Regions from separate parts of the Rahnella sp. BCC 1045 genome, predicted to be linked through region 2. Evidence: predicted binding sites of a transcription regulator. Region 2 holds the regulator's gene; each other region holds the start of a gene.
The links. The regulator PhoB, encoded in region 2, activates phosphate uptake and scavenging genes when phosphate is short. The targets are predictions, from matches to a motif close to CTGTCATAAAACTGNCNNAT.
Positions count from the first base shown of each region.

Region 1: a site for PhoB is predicted at 2,299-2,318, ahead of J1782_RS13305 (MIP/aquaporin family protein). Genes of this name have one in related genera too.
Region 3: a site for PhoB is predicted at 2,283-2,302, ahead of phoA (alkaline phosphatase). Genes of this name have one in related genera too.

Region 1 is NZ_JAFMOZ010000127.1:79,075-83,319, reverse strand. It holds gene J1782_RS13320 (1,4-dihydroxy-2-naphthoate polyprenyltransferase) at 57-983, shown strand; gene rraA (ribonuclease E activity regulator RraA) at 1,104-1,589, shown strand; gene zapB (septal ring assembly protein ZapB) at 1,654-1,893, opposite strand; gene J1782_RS13305 (MIP/aquaporin family protein) at 2,483-3,331, shown strand; gene glpK (glycerol kinase GlpK) at 3,377-4,245, shown strand, end outside.
Region 2 is NZ_JAFMOZ010000143.1:35,282-39,526, reverse strand. It holds gene sbcC (exonuclease subunit SbcC) at 1-354, opposite strand, end outside; gene sbcD (exonuclease subunit SbcD) at 351-1,589, opposite strand; gene phoB (phosphate response regulator transcription factor PhoB) at 1,817-2,506, shown strand; gene phoR (phosphate regulon sensor histidine kinase PhoR) at 2,530-3,849, shown strand; gene J1782_RS23345 (cobalamin-independent methionine synthase II family protein) at 4,106-4,245, shown strand, end outside.
Region 3 is NZ_JAFMOZ010000137.1:125,883-130,127, forward strand. It holds gene tcyN (L-cystine ABC transporter ATP-binding protein TcyN) at 1-533, shown strand, start outside; gene phoA (alkaline phosphatase) at 777-2,201, opposite strand; gene putA (trifunctional transcriptional regulator/proline dehydrogenase/L-glutamate gamma-semialdehyde dehydrogenase) at 3,111-4,245, opposite strand, start outside.

The DNA.
Region 1 (4,245 bases), on a different contig from region 2:
GCCTCCCTGATTTTTTTTAGATTTCGGACTGACTGTTCACCTGAGCGAAATCACCTATGAGCACAATGACTCCCTGCACCCCGACCACGCCTGCCCGCGCATGGCTTGAAAGCCTGCGTCCTAAAACGCTGCCTCTGGCTTTTGCCTCAATTGTCATGGGTTCGGCGATTGCCAGCCTGCAAGGCGTTTTCCATCCGCTCATCGCGCTGCTGGCGTTGCTGACGGCGGGTTGTCTTCAAATCCTGTCTAATCTGGCCAATGATTATGGCGATGCCGAAAAAGGCAGTGATACGCCCGATCGCGTCGGGCCGTTGCGCGGGATGCAAAAAGGGATGATTACCGCCGCACAGATGAAGCGCGCGATTATCCTGACCATCGCCCTGACGCTCGTGTGCGGTATCGCGCTTATCGCTGTCGCCTGCCACAAACCGAGTGATGTCGTGGGCTTTGTGATCCTCGGCCTTCTCTCTATTGGCGCGGCCATCACATATACCGTCGGCACGCGCCCTTACGGTTATATGGGGCTGGGTGATATTTCCGTTTTGATTTTCTTTGGCTGGATAAGCGTCGCCGGGACATTCTATTTGCAGGCGGGATATTTTGACTGGATTGTGATGCTGCCAGCCACCGCAACGGGATTGCTCTCGACGGCGGTGCTGAATATCAACAATTTGCGCGATATCGAAACCGATCGCGCCAACGGCAAAAACACGCTGGCGGTTCGCCTCGGGCCAGTGAATGCCCGCAATTATCACACGTTTATTTTGGCCGCCGCCACACTGTGCCTGGCCATTTTTTCCGCCGTGTATTTGCGCCACTGGACCGGCTGGTTATTTATTCTGGCCGTACCGATGCTGGTGACTCACGTCATCCGCGTAAGAAAGTCCAAAACATCTTTGGAAGTGCGTCCGCTGCTCGAACATATGGTGAAAACGGCGTTACTGACTAACGTGTTGTTTGCGGTGGGTCTGTTACTCAATTGAATAAAAGTGGCCTGATGTGCGTTTATCGAGCCGCTTTTCACATTTAACAATTGATGATTTTGCCAACATCCGTCCGAAAGGGATATACTGAACACTCATGCAGCAACCAGATGAAATCCTATGAAATACGATACTTCCGAACTTTGCGACATCTACCATGAAGAAGTGAATGTCGTCGAACCCCTGTTCTCCAACTTTGGTGGCCGTACTTCATTTGGCGGGCAAATCACGACAGTGAAGTGTTTCGAAGACAATGGCTTGCTTTATGACTTGCTGGAAGAAAATGGCCGTGGTCGCGTACTGCTGGTCGATGGCGGTGGCTCCGTTCGTCGCGCATTGCTTGATGCCGGTCTGGCACGCCTGGCGTTGCAAAACGAATGGGAAGGGATTGTGATTTACGGTGCAGTTCGTCAGGTAGACGATCTGGAAGAACTGGATATCGGCATTCAGGCGATGGCAGCGATTCCGGCGGGCGCAGGCAGTGAAGGGATTGGCGAAAGCGACATTCGTGTCAATTTCGGCGGTGTCACCTTCTTCTCCGGTGACCATCTTTATGCCGACAACACCGGTATCGTGCTGTCAGAAGACCCGCTCGACATCGAATAACCTTGCGCTTTCAGCAACAAAAAAGGACGCCGTGGCGTCCTTTTTTATTTTCAGGCCGAAGTCATCAGACTTCTTCCATTTTTCCCAGCAATGCACGCAGACGGTCCTGCCACACGTGCTGTTCTTCTTTCAACTGTGCATTTTCACGCACCAGCGATTCATGATTACCACTCGCCTGCTGAACTTCCTGAGACAGGGTATTGTTTTGTTCTTTCAGTTCTTCGATTTCCATCTGCAAAAGAGTAATGGTATCGATCGCTTGCTGAACTTTAGCTTCTAATTTCTCAAATACTTCAAATGACATTTTTCGGTCCCCTTATGTTCGCAAGGCGCACATCTTATGTTCTGCCGCATCATCCGGACACGGCTCAAGAATTCCTGCACTCCGTCGATTTTGATAACGAATACAAACCAAATCCGGGTCTGAATTGCGCCAAAGTCTTGTAAAACCAGCGGGTGTCTTACCGGGTGATTGTATGTAGCCAGCTTTGCCCTGTCTAGCAAGAACCCCTTCCTGCACGCAGTCTGTTGCAATTTTACGGCGCCGGGTATCAGGAAATGCTTAAAAAGCAGCGTCACTCACCAGAAATCCCCGTTAATACCGAATAACCTTATCAGGCCTGTTGTTATGTTCGTTTCAACCGACGCGGCCCAAAAATTGTTAAATCGTGGCCTTTTTCCCGCGCGTGATGGCCTGCGAATACGCGAAATCGCTCATTTTTATGACACGACACACAAAATTTGATTTCGCTATTTCTCGTTTATGCTCGTTAACGATAAATTCACATTACGTTCTCATTTAATGATGAACGTCAAAATCCGATTACGTTCACGTACGACATAACAGAAAAACTATAACCAATCATTAACATCATCCTTAGCAGGATCAAACTATGAGCCAAACCATGAGTTCCACATTAAAAGGTCAGTGCATCGCTGAGTTTCTGGGTACCGGGCTTATCATTTTCTTCGGTGCAGGCTGTGTTGCTGCATTGAAGCTTGCCGGAGCATCCTTTGGCCAGTGGGAAATCAGTATCGTCTGGGGTTTCGGTGTGGCCATGGCCATTTACCTGACTGCGGCGATCTCAGGCGCACACCTGAACCCGGCTGTCACCGTCGCGCTATGTTTGTTTGCAAACTTTGAAGGACGCAAAGTTCTGCCTTACATCATCGCGCAGGTCGCAGGCGCCTTCTGTGCCGCCGCGCTGGTTTACGGCCTTTACTACAATCTGTTCTACGATTTCGAGCAAACTCACAACATGGTACGCGGCAGCGTAGACAGTCTGAGCCTTGCCGGTATCTTCTCGACGTATCCAAACCCGCACATCAGCGTATTGCAGGCGTTCCTGGTTGAAACCGTGATCACCGCCGTTCTGATGTCGCTGATCCTCGGCCTGACCGATGACGGCAACGGCCTGCCACGTGGCCCGCTGGCTCCGCTGCTGATCGGTATTCTGATTGCAGTTATCGGTGCATCCATGGGGCCACTGACCGGATTCGCACTGAACCCGGCGCGTGATTTCGGACCGAAACTGTTCGCTTACTTCGCAGGCTGGGGCAAAGTGGCCTTCACCGGCGCCCGAGATATCCCTTACTTCCTGGTACCGATTTTTGGCCCACTGCTGGGTGCGTGTCTGGGTGCGGTCGGCTATAAAGCATTGATTAGTCGTCACCTGCCACACCAGATTAACGAAACAGCGGCTGACAAAGCGTCACAGCCAACCAAACAGCGTAAGGCCTGATCGGCTAAACGGTTCCACAGCTTACTCATTTGCAGGATGAAAATTATGTCAGCAGATACGACTCACGAAAAAAAATACATTGTCGCACTCGATCAGGGTACGACCAGCTCACGCGCAGTAGTGCTGGATCACGATGCCAACATCATCAGCGTTTCTCAGCGTGAATTTACCCAGATCTACCCTAAATCTGGCTGGGTTGAGCACGATCCGATGGAAATCTGGTCATCGCAAAGCTCGGTACTGGTTGAAGTGCTGGCTAAAGCCGACATCAATTCCGATCAAATCGCCGGTATCGGTATCACCAACCAGCGTGAAACCACCATCGTGTGGGAAAAAGAAACCGGCAAGCCGATTTATAACGCGATTGTGTGGCAATGCCGTCGTACTGCTGATATCTGCGAAAAGCTGAAAAAAGACGGGATGGAAGAGTACATCCGTCACAACACCGGCCTGGTTGTTGACCCGTACTTCTCCGGCACCAAACTGAAATGGATCCTCGATAACGTTGAAGGCTCCCGTGAACGTGCTAAACGCGGCGAACTGCTGTTCGGGACTGTGGATACCTGGCTGGTCTGGAAAATGACTCAGGGACGCGTTCACGTGACGGATTACACCAACGCATCACGTACCATGCTGTTCAATATCCGTGATTTGAAGTGGGATGAACGCATGCTCGAAGCGCTGGATATTCCGCGTGAAATGCTGCCGGAAGTCCGTCCTTCCTCTGAAATTTACGGCCAGACCAACATTGGTGGTAAAGGCGGTACGCGTATTCCAATCGCCGGTATTGCCGGTGACCAGCAGGCGGCGCTTTACGGCCAACTGTGCGTGCAACCGGGTATGGCGAAAAACACCTACGGCACCGGCTGCTTCCTGTTAATGAACACCGGCACCGAAGTTGTTGCATCGAAAAA
Region 2 (4,245 bases):
CAGCAGTGCCAGTTCCACTTTCGGCGCCTGTAAATTGCCGTCCGGCGAGTTTTTGGCCCGGCGCTGGCTCCAGAACGCGCGGTAGCCAATGCCTTTGACCTCAAACTCGACTTCCGCCAGCGATTCGGCGGTGTGGCGGGTCATCAGTTCATTCTGACTCGGCGTGACGTTCAGACGCGGTGTCTGGTGATAAAGCGCCAGACAAATGGCGTCGAGCAGGGTGGTTTTCCCCGCGCCGGTCGGGCCGGTGATGGCAAATAAACCGTTACTGGCAAACGGCTCAGCGGTGAAGTCGATTTTCCATTCGCCTTCCAGCGAGTTCAGGTTTTTTAATCGCAGGCTGAGAATTTTCATTGTGCGCCGTCCTCCGCATTCTGACCGCTGGTGATCTGTTCAACGACCTGCGCAAACAGCGTGCGCATCCGCGCCTGACGCGGCTCATCAGGATCCGGTTCCAGCGCCAGACGTCGTTCAAACACGTCACTGACGCTCAGCTCGCTCAGCGTTTCCTTTTCCTGCTGCTCAATACTGTGGATGCGCTGTTCTTTGCTGCGGCGCAGCAGAACGACTTCCACCGGCAAATCTGCGGTCAGCGTCTGAATACGCCGCTGGATATCGCTGAGATAATCCTGCGTGGCGACTTCGATATCCAGCCAGACCGGCTTTTGCATATCGCCGCCTGCAAACTGCGCCAGCTGTTTTTCGATTTCAGCCAGCGAACCTTTGATGATCTGCATGGGCTGGAAAACCGGGATTTCCAGCGTGTCGATGGCGTTAAGCGTTGCGCCGTCGAAATTGAGTAAGTACACACTTTTGGCTTTGCTCAGTTCGTCAAAACTCAGGGCAATCGGCGAGCCGCTGTAACGGATATGTTCGGTTTTTGCGACGCACTGGGCGCGGTGAATATGCCCGAGCGCCACGTAATCTACCGGCGGAAATGCCTGGGCCGGGAAGGCGTCGAGCGTGCCTATATAGATGTCGCGCACGGAGTCAGACGTGCTGACGCCGACGGTGGTCAGATGGCCGGTAGCGATAATGGGCAACGGCATACCAAGTTTCTGACGCTTCGCCAGTGCGGCCTGATATAGCGCGTCATAATGCGCCGCAATGGCTTCCTGCAACGCGAGCTGTTTGTCGCTGCCGGATTGTCCGGCCTGACTGGCGAGCAAATCGCGCGGACGTAAAAACGGGATAGCACAAAGCACCGCGCCCGGTTTTCCGTCACGCTGGTTTAACACTAAAATCTGTTCAGAGAGGTCTTCACCGACGGTGGCAATCACCCGCGTATTCAGGCACGAAAGCAGTTCGCGGGATTCATTGAGGGTGGCGACGGAATCGTGATTCCCGGCCAGCACCACCAGCTGACAGCCGGTTTGTTGTAATTCCACCACGAAGCGGTTGTACAACTCGCGGGCGTAACTGGGCGGCGAACCGGTATCAAAGATGTCCCCGGCGACAATGACGGCGTCCACCTGATGCTGCTGCACCTGACCGGTCAGCCAGCGCAAAAATGCCTGATGTTCAGCGGCGCGGCTTTTGGTAAAAAAGTACTGGCCGAGGTGCCAGTCGGAGGTGTGGATCAGGCGCATGAGACTCCCGTGTGAACCCTGTATGACGACAATGGTGCAAAGTATAAACGTCGGCGGGGGAACCTGTCCCCGATAAATCAGACCAATTTCAGCAGGATGGCGGGAATTTATCTGTCATATTTGCCTTAAATGAACCATCATTTTCATTCATAAATCTGTCACAAAACTGACGCATAATGGCGCCCGCAATCAAATAAAAGATCGCTAACCTATTGGCAGGACCTACGATGGCTAGACGTATATTGGTGGTTGAAGACGAAGCTCCAATCCGTGAAATGGTGTGTTTTGTACTGGAACAGAATGGATATCAGGCAGTAGAAGCTGAAGATTTTGATTCAGCGATTGGCCAGTTAGTGGAACCTTACCCAGAACTGATCCTGCTCGACTGGATGCTACCCGGCGGTTCCGGTATTCAGTTTATTAAGCACCTTAAACGTGAAGCACTGACCCGCGAAATTCCGGTGATGATGCTGACCGCTCGCGGTGAAGAAGAAGATCGGGTGCGCGGCCTGGAAGTCGGTGCCGATGATTACATCACTAAACCGTTTTCACCAAAAGAACTGGTTGCCCGTATTAAAGCGGTGATGCGCCGGATTTCGCCAATGGCGGTCGAAGAAGTGATCGACATGCAGGGGCTCAGTCTGGATCCGTCGTCTCACCGGGTGATGGCCAACGAGCAGGCGCTCGATATGGGGCCGACCGAATTTAAGTTGTTACACTTCTTTATGACCCATTCCGAACGCGTTTACAGCAGAGAACAGTTGCTCAATAACGTGTGGGGCACTAACGTTTATGTGGAAGATCGCACGGTAGACGTGCATATTCGTCGTTTGCGTAAAGCGCTGGAAACCAGTGGACATGACAGAATGATCCAGACTGTTCGTGGTACCGGATATCGTTTCTCAACGCGTTATTGAGTCCCCCACAGCGGAGAACCTGTGTGTTAGAACGTTTGTCATGGAAACGTCTGGCCGGCGAATTTTTTCTCTTTTGTCTGCCAGCCCTGATCCTCGGAATTTTCGTCGGCCATTTCGGCTGGCTCCTCTTTGCGTCGCTGGTCGCGGCGCTGGGCTGGAATTATTACAATCAGCTTAAACTCTCTCACTGGCTGTGGCTTGACCGCAGCATCACCCCGCCGAACGGGCGCTGGAGCTGGGAACCGCTGTTTTACGGGCTGAACCAGATGCAGATGCGCAACCGGCGACGTCGTCGTGAATTAGGTCAGTTGATCAAACGTTTCCGCAGCGGTGCCGAATCGCTGCCGGATGCGGTGGTTCTGGCGACGGAAGAAGGCAATATCTTCTGGTGTAACGGACTGGCGCAGGATCTGCTTGGTTTCCGCTGGCCGGAAGATAACGGCCAGCATATTTTTAACCTGCTGCGTTATCCGGAATTCCGCACCTGGATCCAGACCCGTGACTTCAGCCGTGCCCTGAATCTGCAACTCAATAATGAACATTACGTCGAGTTTCGCGTGATGCCGTATTCCGAGGGGCAGCTTCTGATGGTGGCGCGTGACGTCACGCAAATGCGTCAGCTCGAAGGCGCGCGACGTAACTTCTTTGCCAACGTCAGCCATGAACTTCGCACGCCGCTCACTGTGTTGCAGGGGTATCTGGAAATGATGGAAGACGCCAAGCTGGAAGAGCCGTTCCGCACCAAAGCGCTGGATACGATGCAGGAGCAGACGAGGCGCATGGACGGGCTGGTGAAGCAGCTTCTGACCCTGTCGAAAATCGAAGCATCCGCCAATATCGATATGCACGAGAAGGTCGATATTCCGGTGATGCTCAGCATGCTTGAGCGGGAAGTGCAGACGTTAAGCGGCGGGAAACATGAAGTGGTGTTTCGCGTAAACGAAAAGCTGAAAGTCTTTGGCAATGAAGATCAGCTGCGCAGTGCGGTGTCGAATCTGGTGTATAACGCCGTGAATCACACCCCGCCGGGCACGCGGATTGAAGTCAGCTGGCAGCAAATTCAACATGGCGCGCAGTTTCAGATAAGTGACAACGGGCCGGGCATTGCGCCGCAGCACTTACCGCGTCTGACCGAACGTTTTTACCGTGTGGATAAGGCGCGCTCACGCCAGACCGGCGGCAGCGGACTGGGGCTCGCCATCGTAAAACATGCGCTCAGCCACCATAATTCGAAACTCGAAGTTCTCAGCGAAGTCGGCGTCGGCACGCGGTTTATGTTCACGCTGGCACCAAAATTGATTGTTCCTCAGGGTTCAGACTCCCCGGTCACCGTAAAACCTTAATTTCAGCAATTTACGTAAAGTCTGTTATCAGCCGATAGCAGGCTTTTTCATTTCTATTTATGGCGTGATTCTGCCTGATGATCATGAATTTATTTCACGTCCCATGAAAATTCCTCTGTTGTGAGTGAAGAGGCTGCATGACAGTATGGCCTTAAAGCCGTTTAGACATCCAGATGTCTATAAATAACGCAATGTAATTATTTACTTTGTAAATCATTCGCATTCCGCCAGGGGCGTGATGCCTTAAGGAGTTTTCATGCAACGTACTACCCCTCCGTTCCGCGCTGACGTCGTTGGCAGTTTCCTGCGCCCGGCCGCGATCAAAGAAGCCCGCAAACAGTTTCAGGCCGGTGAGATTAATGCAGTACAGCTGCGCGCGGTGGAAGACACTGAAAT
Region 3 (4,245 bases), on a different contig from region 2:
GCAAACAAAAAAACAAAGTCCGCGAACTGCGTCAGCAGGTGGGCTTTGTGTTCCAGAACTTCAACCTGTTCCCGCACCGTTCTGTGCTCGAAAACATTATTGAAGGCCCGGTGATTGTGAAGGGCGAACCGAAGGCGAAAGCCATCGCGACGGCGCGTCAGCTGCTGGAAAAAGTCGGATTAAGCGGCAAGGAAAACGCTTACCCGCGTCGCCTTTCCGGCGGTCAGCAACAACGCGTAGCGATTGCCCGCGCGCTGGCGATGAGCCCGGAAGTGATCCTGTTCGACGAACCGACCTCTGCCCTCGACCCGGAACTGGTCGGCGAAGTGCTCAACACCATCCGCGCGCTGGCGCTCGAGCACCGCACCATGGTCATCGTGACCCACGAGATGAGCTTTGCGCGCGATGTTGCGGACAGAGCGATCTTTATGGATCAGGGGAAGATCGTAGAGCAGGGGCCTGCGAAGGCGCTATTCTCGAACCCGCAGCATGCGAGGACGAAACAGTTCCTTGAGAAGTTTCTGGCGCACTAGATTCAGTTTTGTGCACAAGCCGCTGCACAAGGCGGCTTTCAGTCACTGGATCGGGAAGATTTAGGTTTCTCACTTGCAGTGAGGGCTGACAGCTGACCGGGTAAATTTCGGTTTCGGCGGTAGCCGCTGAGCGATCACTGCAATTGAAAAACCGAAACTTTCTCGATCCAGTTAAAACCTGATGCCACGTTGGATGGCAATCCTACACAATGGCTTTGAGCCGCCAAAGCAGCGGCCTCCTGCTTATTTAATATTCATTGCTTCCCGCATGGTATAGAACAAATCCGTCTGGTCGGTCAGCCCGACGACGTTCGCGGCGTGTGGCCCGAACGCGGCGATCCGCAACTGAGTCCCGGTGTGACCCTGCGAGTCATCCTCGGAATTCCCGTAACTGATGGTCATCGGCGCGCCATCTTTGGTGGTCAGCGTTTGCGTGAGGCCGGGGGCTTTGGCGTCGGCTTCAATAATCTGGCTGGAATGCGCGTGATCGGCGGTCACAATCACCAGCGTATTGCCATCCTGACGGGCAAATTCAAGGGCTTTCTGCACCGCTTCATCCAGATCTACCGTCTCACCAAACTGACCGCAAGGGTTGGCAGCGTGATCTTGCTTATCAATCGACGCACCTTCGACTTGCAGGAAGAAGCCGTTTTGATTGGTTTTCAGCAGGTCGATCGCTTTTCCGGTCATCGCCGCCAGCGTCGGTATCTCTGCGGTGCGCTGCGGATTGGCTTCGCAGGTGACGGCAGGTTTATCGATATTGCCGTGATACGTGGCTTTCGGACCCTGCCAGCGTACCGGCATGTTGCCGTCGGCGAATAAGCCCAGCAGCGGTTTTTTCTGGTCGGCCTGTGTGATAGCGTTCAACTGGTCGGCGTTTTCTACCCACACATAACCCTGCGCCAGCGCCTGGTCTTTCAGGGATTTACCGCTGAATTCGCCGGCTTTCGCCAACTGACTGAAGGATTTTTTGCCGCCGCCCAGCGTGACGTCGGCGCGTGCCTGCAACAGCTGTTCAGTGATGGAACCGCGTCCGCCATTTTCCAGCGCGTTGCTGGCGCATTTTTCGGCCGTTTCTTCCGGGCCATAGCATTTACGGGACGTGACATGCGCGATTTGGGCGGCTGGCGTGGCGTCCTGCAATTCTGCCGTCGAGACGTTGCCGGTCGCTTTGCCTGCGGCTTTGGCGATCTCGAGAATGGTCTGGTGATCTTTACCGTTTACGTCCACCCCGATCGCGCCGTTATAGCTTTTTACGCCGGTCGTCCAGGCGGTGGCTGAGGCGGCGGAATCCGTCACATAGCTTGGTTTCTGTGTCTTTTTATCCAGAGAATAATGCGTGTACTGACCGGTCAGCGGCAGGGCATCGATGCCTTTGAAATAACCGCCTGCGCCTTCTGCATAATTTCGTGCGGAAGTGATTTCAGAATCGCCCATTCCGTCGCCAATCAGCAGGATTACGTTCTTCACCGTTTTATCCGAAAGCGAAGCTTTCAGCGCTGCCGTCTGGTCACCGCTCAGACGACGAGCGCCACCCGGTTCAGTCAGCACGCCTTTTGCTGCGCGGTCTGTCAGGGCGTCCGGCTCAGCGGCGAAAGCGCTGGCGGATGTGGAAACCAGCAGGGCGGCAGAGAGTGCGCGGGCAAGCAGGGAGAGGGGTTGTTGCATGGTCAAAACTCCTTTTGATAAACCGTCAGAAATAAAAAAACACAGATTGTTGTATTTTGTTACCGGTAGGTTAAGTCAGAGTTATGACGTTTTAATGACAATTCAGTCTGCTGATAGGCAGTTCGAATATGATCGAGGTGTTTCCTTGTGCAGAAGCCGCGCACATGGCGGCTTTCGGTTACAGGACCAGGAAAGTTTCGGTTTTTTTACTTGCAGTGAGGGGCTGGGACTATGACCGGGGAAGTTTCGGTTTTTCACTTGCAGTGAGGGGCTGTAACTATGACCGGGAAAGTTTCGGTTTTTCAATAACTGTGTTCACTTAACCTGCTGCGTCGAAACCGACCAAAGAGGCCCAGGAGGGGGCCTCTTTGGAATCTCCGCGTCTTGCTAACAGCGCGCTATCGCTCGCTGGCTATGTTTCAGGGGCCAGCGCTATTGCCGCGAAAACTTGCCGCTACGCGGTACCCTCACTCGGTTTCGAGCCACAGGTCTCGAAACACTTCGCTCGGCAAGCTTTCCGAAAGCGGCTGGAGGCTTTTTCAATTCAAAATCAGCATGCATCTATCTTCCGAATTACATAGCCATTGGCCGCTTTCAAAACGACGTCGAATGAACGGTGAGAAACAGCGAGAGTCTTTTTCCGAGCCGGTTCGAGCCTGAAATGAGAGCACCGCGCAGCGGCAACGTTTGCGGCAATAACGGGTGTTACTGAAACATAGCCAGCGAGCGATAGCGCTGTTAGAAAGACGCGGAGATTCCAAAGAGGCCCCGTCCTGGGCCTCTTTGGTCGGTTTCGACGCAGCAGGTTAAGTGAACACAGTTATTGAAAAACCGAAACTTCCCCGGTCAGAGTCCTGGTGCCTCACTGCAAGTGAAAAGCCGCCCAATTGCAGCGGCTTCTGCAATCTATCACCCGATTGTCATCAGACTCGCATTCCCGCCCGCTGCCGCGGTATTCACACTCAGTGAACGCTCATGCAACAGACGCTCCAGCAGGATGTTATCTTCGCCGCGCGCAAACCCTTGTACTGAAATAATCGCGCCAGGGCGCTTGGCGATAAGCTGACAAAGTTCGCGGAGCTGATCGGCGTCGCCGTGATAAATCACCGCGTCAAATACCGGTGCCTCGTTCTGCCAGTCTTTGGCGAAATCGACACGTTCCTGTACCGCTTCCGGTAACTGGCTGAACAGTTCGCGCTGTAACGGCGCATCCGGCCAGAGAATACGGCAACCGGTCGCGGTGACGGCGGCGAGCTGGGTCAGCGCATCATCCTGATTGTCTGACAACGCCAGAACGCGCTCACGCGGCAATAATGCGTAAGTGTTACGTTCCCCGGTTGGCCCCGGCAGGGTACGCAAAGTGCCGCCCTGACTGGTTTGTGCGAAGCGCTCGCACACGGCAATCAGGTCTTCGCGATGTTTCTGCTCCGTCGCCCATTGTTGCAACGCGCGGTGCGGTGCCAGTAACGCTTCGCGTACAGACGTGTCCAGCGGCAGTTCGCGATCCTGACGCAATAACGTTTGCTGCACGGCGTCCTGCGGGCGGCTGCTCAGCAGGCGGTACAGGTACAGCGGACCACCGGCTTTCGGGCCGGTTCCGGATAAGCCTTCACCGCCAAACGGCTGCACACCCACGACAGCGCCGACCATGTTGCGGTTCACGTACATGTTGCCGACGTGCGCCTGCTGCGTCACGCGGTGGATGGTTTCGTCGATGCGGGTATGGATCCCCAGCGTCAGGCCGTAACCGGCGGCATTAATCTGACCGATCAGCTTATCCAGATCCTGACGGGCATAACGCACCACATGGAGTACCGGGCCGAAGATTTCTTTCTTCATTTCATCGAAGCTTTCCAGCTCGATAAGCGTCGGTTTGATGAAGGTTCCGCGCGTCCATTCCTGCTGATCGGCGGCAAATTCCTGCGTGGCCTGATACACCGTGCGGCCTTTGGCGCGCATGGCATCGATGTGTTTCTCGATACCGGCTTTGGCTTCGGCGTCGATCACCGGCCCGATATCGGTACACAACCGTTCAGGGTTGCCC